DNA from 3 places in the Clostridium sp. CTA-7 genome. Region 1 is predicted to be linked to each of the others. Evidence: predicted binding sites of a transcription regulator. Region 1 holds the regulator's gene; each other region holds the start of a gene.
The links. The regulator Rex, encoded in region 1, represses fermentation and respiration genes when NADH is low (regulators of the CRP and FNR family bind a similar motif). The targets are predictions, from matches to a motif close to ATTGTTAANNNNTTAACAAT.

Region 2: a site for Rex is predicted at 1,376-1,395, ahead of adhE (bifunctional acetaldehyde-CoA/alcohol dehydrogenase). Genes of this name have one in related genera too.
Region 3: a site for Rex is predicted at 1,776-1,795, ahead of ACYUEX_RS03060 (acetyl-CoA C-acetyltransferase). Genes of this name have one in related genera too.

The regions. Positions count from the first base shown of each region.
Region 1 covers NZ_BAAAAV010000009.1:155,414-158,710, reverse strand. The annotation lists gene ACYUEX_RS16030 (acyl-CoA dehydrogenase) at 1-356, opposite strand, end outside; gene ACYUEX_RS16025 (short-chain-enoyl-CoA hydratase) at 465-1,247, opposite strand; gene ACYUEX_RS16020 (redox-sensing transcriptional repressor Rex) at 1,536-2,177, opposite strand; gene ACYUEX_RS16015 (heavy metal translocating P-type ATPase) at 2,593-3,297, opposite strand, start outside.
Region 2 covers NZ_BAAAAV010000004.1:205,690-208,986, reverse strand. The annotation lists gene ACYUEX_RS09775 (HutP family protein) at 1-114, shown strand, start outside; partial or broken gene ACYUEX_RS09770 (ABC transporter ATP-binding protein) at 211-958, shown strand; gene adhE (bifunctional acetaldehyde-CoA/alcohol dehydrogenase) at 1,508-3,297, shown strand, end outside.
Region 3 covers NZ_BAAAAV010000002.1:14,580-17,876, reverse strand. The annotation lists gene ACYUEX_RS03060 (acetyl-CoA C-acetyltransferase) at 555-1,736, opposite strand; gene wecB (non-hydrolyzing UDP-N-acetylglucosamine 2-epimerase) at 1,845-2,996, opposite strand.

The sequences.
Region 1 (3,297 bases):
TTTTTACCTGTTGCAAGATCTTTTAAATACCTTTCTTTTTGATCTTTAGTTCCAAACTGCTCTATTAAAGATGCACAAAGAGAAGTGTGGGCAGACACTATAACCCCTGTAGTTCCACAAGCCTTTGATAGCTCCTCTACAGTTAATATATAAGAAAGCGTGTCTCCACCTGCTCCACCGTACTCTTTAGAAAAAGGAATTCCTAACATTCCAAGCTTGGCCATTTTTTCAACGTTTTCCATTGGAAATCTTTCAGTTTCATCAATTTCAGCAGCAATTGGTTTTACTTCATTTATAGTGAATTCTCTAGCCATTTGTCTCACTAATTCTTGCTCTCTAGTTAATTGAAAATTCATTTAATATACCTCCTTGATATTGAACCTTTTTTAATTATATGAATTTACTTAATTTAAATATTTTTAATTATTTTAATTTGAATTTTTTTTATATTTTATTTTTTCTGACTATTTGTTAGAAAAATTTTTGGCTCTCTTTTCCATAAATGCTTCCATGCCCTCTTTTTGATCTTCTGTAGAAAAGCATTTACCAAAATCTTCGGCTTCAATTTTTATAGCTTTATCTATATCTACTTGCATCCCCCTATTTATAGCATCTTTACATAGCCTTACTGCTATAGGAGCATTTGCTATTATAGTCTTTGCCATATTTTTAGCTTCTTCCATTAAACTTTCTAATGCTACAACTTTATTAACTAAACCTATTTTTAAAGCTTCATCTGCCTTTACAGTCGCACAAGTATAAATAAGCTCTTTGGCCTTTCCTTCACCAACTAATCTTGGTAATCTTTGAGTTCCTCCAAATCCTGGTGTTATTCCAAGACCAACCTCTGGTTGAGCAAATCTAGCCTTTTCTGAAGCTATTCTTATATCACAAGCCATAGCTAATTCACATCCACCACCTAAAGCAAATCCTGATATAGCCGCAATAACAGGCTTATCTAATTTTTCTAATCTTCTGAAAACTCTGTTTCCTAAAAGACCAAATTCTCTTCCTTCATCTTCAGTTAAGTCCTTCATTTCAGAAATATCTGCTCCAGCAACAAAAGCTTTTTCCCCAGATCCTGTTAGTATGACACAGTAAATATTTTGATCATTTTCTAAATCATCTAAAACTGCATCTAAATCTTTTAAAGTCCCTGAATTTAAAGCATTTAAAGCTTTAGGTCTATTAATTGTAACAATAGCTAGATTTCCCTCTTTTTCAAGAATTACATTCTTTAACTCCATAATAAAGTCCTCCCTTTAACTATACTTATATAAAATTATTCAATTTTTCATTAATCTTTAATTATATAAGCTTCTCAAACCTATACTTTATACCCTTTAATGTGACATATTTAACTAAACATATCAAAAATTCTTTAATAATCTATATGTTTAATAAATAAACCATTTGTTAATCTTGTAACAATTAATAAAAAAAATAATTGAAGCCCCCGCTTCAATTATTATTATAAACTCTTAAATTTTCTTTTGCAATAAATATTTCTAATTTTAGGCAATTTTTTAATGTAACTACTTACTTTCATCTTTATCATGAAGTAAATATATTAATGTTAGTAAACTTTCTGATAAATGAACATTTTCAACTGTAACTTCTTCAGGTACAGATAAATCAACTGGAGCAAAATTCCATACGCCTGTTACTCCACCTTCTACTAAAGTATCACTAACCTTTTGTGCATTTATTCTAGGAACACAAATTATTCCTATATCTATACTGTTATCTCCTAAATAATATTTTAAGTTATCAATATCTTGTATTTCTATATCTCTTATTTTCATTCCAATAAGCTTAGGATTTGCATCAAATATAGCTTCTATAGTTAACCCTATTTGAGAAAATCTACTGTAATTTGCTATTGCCTGACCTATATTTCCTGCTCCAACTATGATTCCTTTGTATTCTTTATTTAATCCCAATATTAGGCTTATTTGATTATATAAATCTTTTACATTATATCCATAGCCCTGTTGGCCAAAGTCTCCAAAACAATTTAAGTCTTGGCGTATTTGTGACGCTGTAAAGCCTATCTTTTCTCCTAACTCTTTTGAAGAAATTCTATCTACATCATTTCTTAACAACTCTTGTAAGTATCTATGATATTTTGGCAGTCTTTTAATTACAGCCATAGAAATATTCTTTTTCTTATCCATAACCTTCATTCTCCTAATCAAATTTATTTTCATATATTAAAACTTTATTATTACCAAATTTATAATATATATTTTAACACTTTTATTAAAATTTTAAAACAACTTGAGTTACGTATTTAACAAAGTTTCAAAATTTTCTTTTATTTTTCTTAAAATCTAAAAATAGATTATATACTTAATAAACATTTAATAAAATATTTTCCAATAAAAATTAATTTAATTATATTTAGTTATAAAAAATAGACTTATGTATAACGTAGCAGATCCGTTATACATAAGTCTCAAATTTATACAAAGCTTCTCAAAGCTTTGTAAACAAGATAATGATCTTGTATGCTTCCCTTACGCCTGAAAATTTTCAACCTAATTCATTATATTTAATATGATGAAATTTGTCAATAAAATAGTTATAAAATTATTTTAAACATCTAGTTGAATTTAGAACTGCTATTAAAGTTACTCCTACATCTGCAAATACTGCTTCCCACATTGTTGCTACTCCAAAAGCACTTAAAATCAATACTAATACTTTTACTCCTAATGAGAATATTATATTTTGCCATAAAACTTTATTTGTCTTTCTTGCAACTTTAATGGCTGTAACTAAAGCTTCTGGATCGTCTTTCATTAAAACTACATCTGCGGCTTCAATAGCTGCATCTGAACCTATTCCTCCCATAGCAACTCCTATATCAGCTCTTGCTAAAACTGGTGCATCATTTATTCCATCTCCAACAAATATAACTTTTCCTTGAGTTGAATTATCTTTTATTAAACCTTCTACCTTTTCAACCTTATCTCCTGGTAATAATTCTGAAAATACCTTATCAACGCCTACTAGTGATGCTACCTTTTCTGCCACGGATTTATTATCACCTGTTAACATAACGGTTTGAGAAACCCCAACTTCCTTCAAGCCTTCTATGGCTTTCTTAGCACCTTCTTTTATTTCATCGGATATAACTATATTACCTTTATATTCATTATTTATAGCAATATGAACTATTGTTCCAATTGATGCTATATCAGTATAACTTATATTAAACTTTTCCATCAGTTTATAGTTACCTACTAAAACTTCTGCTCCGTTAATTAAGGCTTTAATTCCATGTCCTGATAT
Region 2 (3,297 bases), on a different contig from region 1:
GTAGGCATTGCTAGAAAAGGTGAGCACTTAAGTGTATGTATTTTCCTTAGTGTTGGACTATTACATTTAGATGAGGTTGTGATAGGAATAGGACATAGAGCTGTTCCGGAATAAATAGTAAAATTAAAGTTTAAGGGGCTGTTATTTTATAACAGCCCCTTAAACTTTAATTTATTTTTAGCTTTATAATATTTTTATTTACAAAAAAATAATGAAAATAAAGTTTTTTCTAAATTCTCTTTAGAAGTAAAAAAAAGGAGATTTCATAAGTATAATTGGATCTAATGGTGCTGGAAAATCAACGTTATTAAATATAGTATCTGGTAATATAGAGTGTGATAGTGGAATTATACTATTAGATGGAGAAGATGTTTCAAATAAGGATGAATATAAAAGGTCCAAAAATATAGGTAGAGTTTTTCAAAATCCATCTCTTGGTATATCACCGAACATGACTATATTAGAGAACTTATCGTTAGCTGATAACAAAGGAAAAATTTATGGATTGTCTTTCGCAATAAATAAAAAAAGAATTAACTATTATAAAAATATTCTTAAAGAATTAGATTTAGGATTAGAAGATAAATTATATACAAAAGTAAATTTATTATCTGGAGGACAAAGACAAGCTTTGACATTATTAATGGCTGTTATGACAAAGCTCAAATTATTATTATTGGATGAGCACACTGCAGCATTAGATCCTAAAACTTCTTTAAAGATAATGGATATAACGGAAAAAATGGTTAAAGAAACTGGAGTAACTACTATTATGGTGACTCATAATTTAAAACAAGCTATTAAAAGTGGAAATAGACTTATTATGATGCATAGTGAACAAATTATAATTGATGTAAAAGATAAGGAAAAAGAAGAGTTAACTCATTCCAAATTAATGAAATTATTTGAGGAAGCTAATGTAAATGAAGATTTAAGTGATAGAACTTTACTAGCATAGTATTATTGAATAAATAGAAGGTTTTATTTATATTACAACCTTCTATTTATTTTTTTATAACAACCTTTATATGATATGAATATTTAATATGATTTTTAGGAAAAGTAATAGTAATTAAGTTCTAATTGTATATTAAAATCTAGATGAGAGTATTTAAAAAGATGAAAAGTAAGAAATTAAAATATTATTGTTATATATATAACAATAATATTACTTAAAATGCCATATACATTTAAGAGATTAGTTACGATTAGATTATATCAATATTCAAAATAACACAAATAATCAGAAAATAACTTAATAATAAAAGTCGAATATTATATTATATGAACATAATAAGGGGAAAACGGTTTAAATATGTGCAAAATAACTTTATAATAATGTATTAAAATAGGACGAAAAAATAATTTTAAAAAATATGATAAATTTTTAACAAAAAAGATTGACAAAAATTAGACAATATACTAAAATAAACTTGTACTTAGTCGATAGACAAAAAAGAAAATTTAGAAAATAAAATTATTATATAGATATGTAGGAGGAATTAAAATGGCTGTAACAAATGCACAAGAATTAACTCAAAGAATTAAAGAATTAAGAGAAGCGCAAAAGGTATTTGCCACTTACACACAAGAACAAGTAGATGAAATATTCAGACAAGCAGCTATGGCAGCAAGTGACAATAGAATTAAACTTGCTAAAATGGCAGTTGAAGAAAGTGGAATGGGAATTGTAGAAGACAAGGTAATTAAAAATCACTTTGCTGCAGAATATATATATAATCAATATAAAGATATGAAAACTTGCGGAGTTATAGAAGAAGATCATACTTTTGGTATAACTAAAATAGCAGAGCCTATAGGAGTTGTAGCAGCTATAGTTCCAACTACAAATCCAACATCAACAGCAATATTTAAAACATTAATTGCATTAAAAACAAGAAATGCAATAATTATATCACCACATCCAAGAGCTAAAAAAGCTACAATTGAAGCAGCTAAAATAGTTTTAGATGCAGCTGTTAAAGCAGGTGCACCAGAAGGAATAATAGCTTGGATAGATGAACCATCAGTTGAATTATCACAAAATGTTATGAGAGAATCCGATATAATACTAGCTACAGGTGGTCCTGCAATGGTTAAATCAGCTTACTCATCAGGAAGACCAGCTTTAGGAGTTGGAGCAGGAAATACTCCAGCTATTATAGATGAAACAGCTCATATAAAAATGGCTGTAAACTCAATACTTCTTTCAAAAACTTTTGATAATGGAGTTATTTGTGCATCAGAACAAAGCATCTTAGTTATGGATGAAGTTTATGAAGAAGTTAAAAAGGAATTATCTGCAAGAGGAGCATACATATTAAAAGGTGAAGAAGTAGATAAGGTTAGAAAGATAATTTTAAATGAAAAAGGTGGCTTAAATGCTAATATGGTTGGCCAACCAGCATACAAGATAGCTGAAATGGCTGGGGTTAAAGTTCCAGTAGGAGCTAAAGTTTTAGTTGGGGAAGTTGAATCAGTAGAGTTAGAAGAACCATTTTCACATGAAAAATTATCACCAGTACTTGCTATGTACAGAGTTAAAACTTTTGATGAAGCTCTAACAAAAGCTTGTAGATTAATAGAATTAGGTGGCATGGGTCATACTTCTGTATTCTATACAGATCAAATAAAATCAACAGAGAGAATCGCTAGATTCGGAGCAGCTATGAAGACTGCAAGAACATTAATAAATATGCCAGCATCACAAGGAGCTATTGGAGATATATACAACTTTAGACTAGCGCCTTCATTAACACTAGGATGTGGATCATGGGGAGGAAACTCAGTTTCAGAAAACGTTGGTCCTAAGCATTTAATTAACGTAAAGAGTGTTGCTGAGAGGAGAGAAAATATGCTTTGGTTTAGAGTTCCAGAAAAGACTTACTTCAAATATGGATGTTTACCAATCGCTTTACAAGAATTACATGATATGGGTAAAAAGAAAGTATTTATAGTAACAGATAAAATTTTGGCTGAACTTGGATATACAGCTAGAATAACAGACGTTTTAGAAAGATATGGAATAGACTTTAGAATATTCTCAGAAGTTGAGCCAGATCCAACTCTAGCAGCAGCTAAAAAAGGTGCAGAAGCAATGCTTGCATTCAATCCAGATGTTATAATTTCATTAGGTGGAGGATCACCAATGGATGCAGCTAAAATTATGTGGGTAATGTATGAACATCCAGAAGTTAGATTCGAAGATTTAGCTATGAGATTTATGGATATAAGAAAGAGAGTTTATAAATTCCCAACTATGGGTGAAAAAGCAATGATGGTTGCTATTCCAACTTC
Region 3 (3,297 bases), on a different contig from region 1:
ATTTAACATCTATATTTAACGATTTTAAGTATTTAAGTTCTATTTACTTAACAAACTTCATTTTTACATCTATTTTCTTCTCGTGTAGTAATATCAAAGAATTATTATTCATTTTGAAGAATATTCAGAATATTATAAATATAGATTTTTACCGTTGTTATCATTTTCATAATAGTTTTTTCAAATTAAATTTACATTTTTTTCAATTTTTGTTTGTTTATATGAATTTTTATTCATTTATACTGTAATAATTTATTAGTGTCTATTTTAAAGGATGAATAAATATTTATTCGATTATTCATTTTTTAGTTTTTTTCTTTATAATTTTTCCTAAATATTTTTGTATGTATTTATATTTTATATATATATAACAGTTATATAGGTTTTAATAATCTTATTATAGATATTACTTTAAATTTTATACAGTTCTACATATCACTTTTATATTGTAAATATTATATTTTCTCATTTATTATTATTATCTATTAATATCTTTATAATTCATATCAAAATAAAAACTCTCGATTTTATATCGAGAGCTTTTATATATAAAGTTATTTTTTTTCAACTATAAGAGCTGTTCCCATTCCTCCACCTATGCATAAAGTTGCCAAACCTTTTCTAGCATCTCTCTTTTGCATTTCATGAAGTAATGTAACCAATATTCTTGCACCTGATGCTCCAACTGGATGGCCTAATGCTATGGCTCCTCCATTTACATTAACTTTACTCATATCAAAATTTAAATCTTTTGCAACTGCCAAACTTTGAGCTGCAAAAGCTTCATTGGCTTCTATTAAATCTAAATCTTCAATTTTTAAATTTGCTACTTCTAAAGCTTTTTTTGTTGCATGGAAAGGTCCATATCCCATAATTGAAGGATCTAATCCTTTTTGTCCATAAGAAACTATTTTTGCTAATGGTGTAATACCTAATTCTTCTGCTTTTTCAGCACTCATAACTACGAAAGCTGCTGCTCCATCATTTATACCAGATGCATTAGCTGCAGTTACTGTGCCATCTTTTATAAATGCAGGCTTTAACTTAGCCATTCCTTCAATTGTAGCACCAAACCTTGGATATTCATCAGTATCAACTACCTTTGGCTCTCCCTTTCTTTGTGGTATAACAACTGGTACTATTTCATCTTTAAATTTACCTGCCTTAATAGCAGCTTCAGCCTTTAATTGTGAGTTAACTGCAAATTCATCTTGCTCTTCTCTTGTTAAATTCCATTCTTTAGCTATATTTTCTGCAGTTACTCCCATGTGATAATTGTTAAATGCATCCCATAGGGCATCATTTATCATAGAATCAACCATTTTTCCATCGCCCATTCTTTGGCCCCATCTAGATGTTTTTAATAGATAAGGAGCTTGAGACATATTTTCCATACCACCAGCTACAACTATGTCTGCATCTCCTGCTTTTATCATTTGAGCTGCTAATGCAACCGTTCTTAAACCTGATCCGCAAACTTTATTTATTGTCATAGCAGGTACTTCTACTGGTAATCCAGCTTTTATAGCTGCTTGTCTTGCAACATTTTGTCCAAGCCCTGCTTGAATAACATTACCCATTACAACTTCTTCTACTAATTCACCCTTTATACCTGCTTTAGCTACAGCTTCCTTTATTACTACTGCTCCTAATTCTGCTGCTGATACGTCTTTTAATGCTCCTCCAAATGAACCAATAGCAGTTCTTACTGCACTTGCAATTATAACTTCTCTCATAATCCACATCTCCTCCATATAATAGTCAGAATTATCTAATTTGTTAAACAATTAACACAATTTAATTATATCACTTTATCCCTTTTATTCAACCATAATTTTCAAAATCTATCTTAAAAATTCATCTATTTCTAACGTTCTTATGTTAAAATAATCTTCAATTATATTTGCAATTCTCTTTGATGCTAAACCATCTCCATAAGGATTAGCAGCCTTACTCATTTTAGTATATTCATCTTTGTTATTTATTAAATTATTAGCTTCAGTTATTATCTTTTCAATATCAGTACCTACTAATTTTACAGTTCCATATTCAACTGCTTCTGGCCTTTCTGTTACATCTCTAAGAACTAATACTGGTTTTCCTAGGTGTGGTGCTTCCTCTTGTAGTCCACCTGAATCGGTCATTACCATAAAGCACTTATTCATTAAATTATGAGTTTCTTTAGTATCTAATGGTGATAATAAATGAACTCTTTCCTTGTCTCCTAATTTTCTGTTTACAACATCCTTAACAACTGGATTTAAATGCACTAAATATACTAGCTCTACATCCTTATTTTCTTCTACTATCTTACTTAATGCATCACATATATTTTCTATTCCTTGCCCCCAGTTTTCTCTTCTATGAGCAGTAATCATTATAACTTTTTTATTTTCAAAATCTATCGTGTTTAGTATATCATTTTCAAATATATATTCTTCCTTTACTGTGTGAAGCATAGCATCAATAACAGTGTTACCAGTTATGTAGATATCTTTCTCATTAACACCTTCTCTTAAAAGATTTGCTTTAGAACCTTTTGTTGGTGCAAAATGCAAATCTGCTAATGCTCCCGTAAGTTTTCTATTCATTTCTTCAGGGAATGGAAAATATTTATCAAAGGTTCTGAGACCTGCTTCAACATGCCCAACTTTAATTTGTTGATAGAAGGCTGCAAGTGCTCCTGAAAATGTAGTAGTCGTATCCCCATGAACAAGTATCATATCAGGCTTTTCTTCTAAAAATATTTCTTCTAATCCTTCTAGAACCCTATTAGTTATTCCAGTTAAAGTTTGCTTGCTCTTCATTATGTTCAAATCAAAATCTGGTTTTATATCAAAATAATCTAATACTTGATCTAACATTTCTCTATGTTGTGCTGTTACACAAACCTTTGAATCTATTCCTTCCCTTTTTTCTAGTTCTTTTACTAAAGGAGCCATCTTTATAGCTTCTGGTCTGGTTCCAAATATAGTTATAACTTTTTTCTTATTCATTCTAGATTCCTCCTGATTTATATATAAATTAAATTATTTCCATTATTAATATTTACTATTTCTATTTTTTATAAGCTTTATTCTAGTTTAATTATTACATATTTTCGTAAATTCAATGCTTATATAATTATACACTCTTACTAGCAAATAAACAAATATTGCTCTATCTTAAGCCTTAATTTTTCTATATTTAAACTCTATTAATCTAACTTTTTTTAAATATATTTGAGATATCTTTTTTATGCTCAATAATAAAAAAGTAGCGATATGTAAGTTTACTTATTCCTTCGCTCCGCTCCAA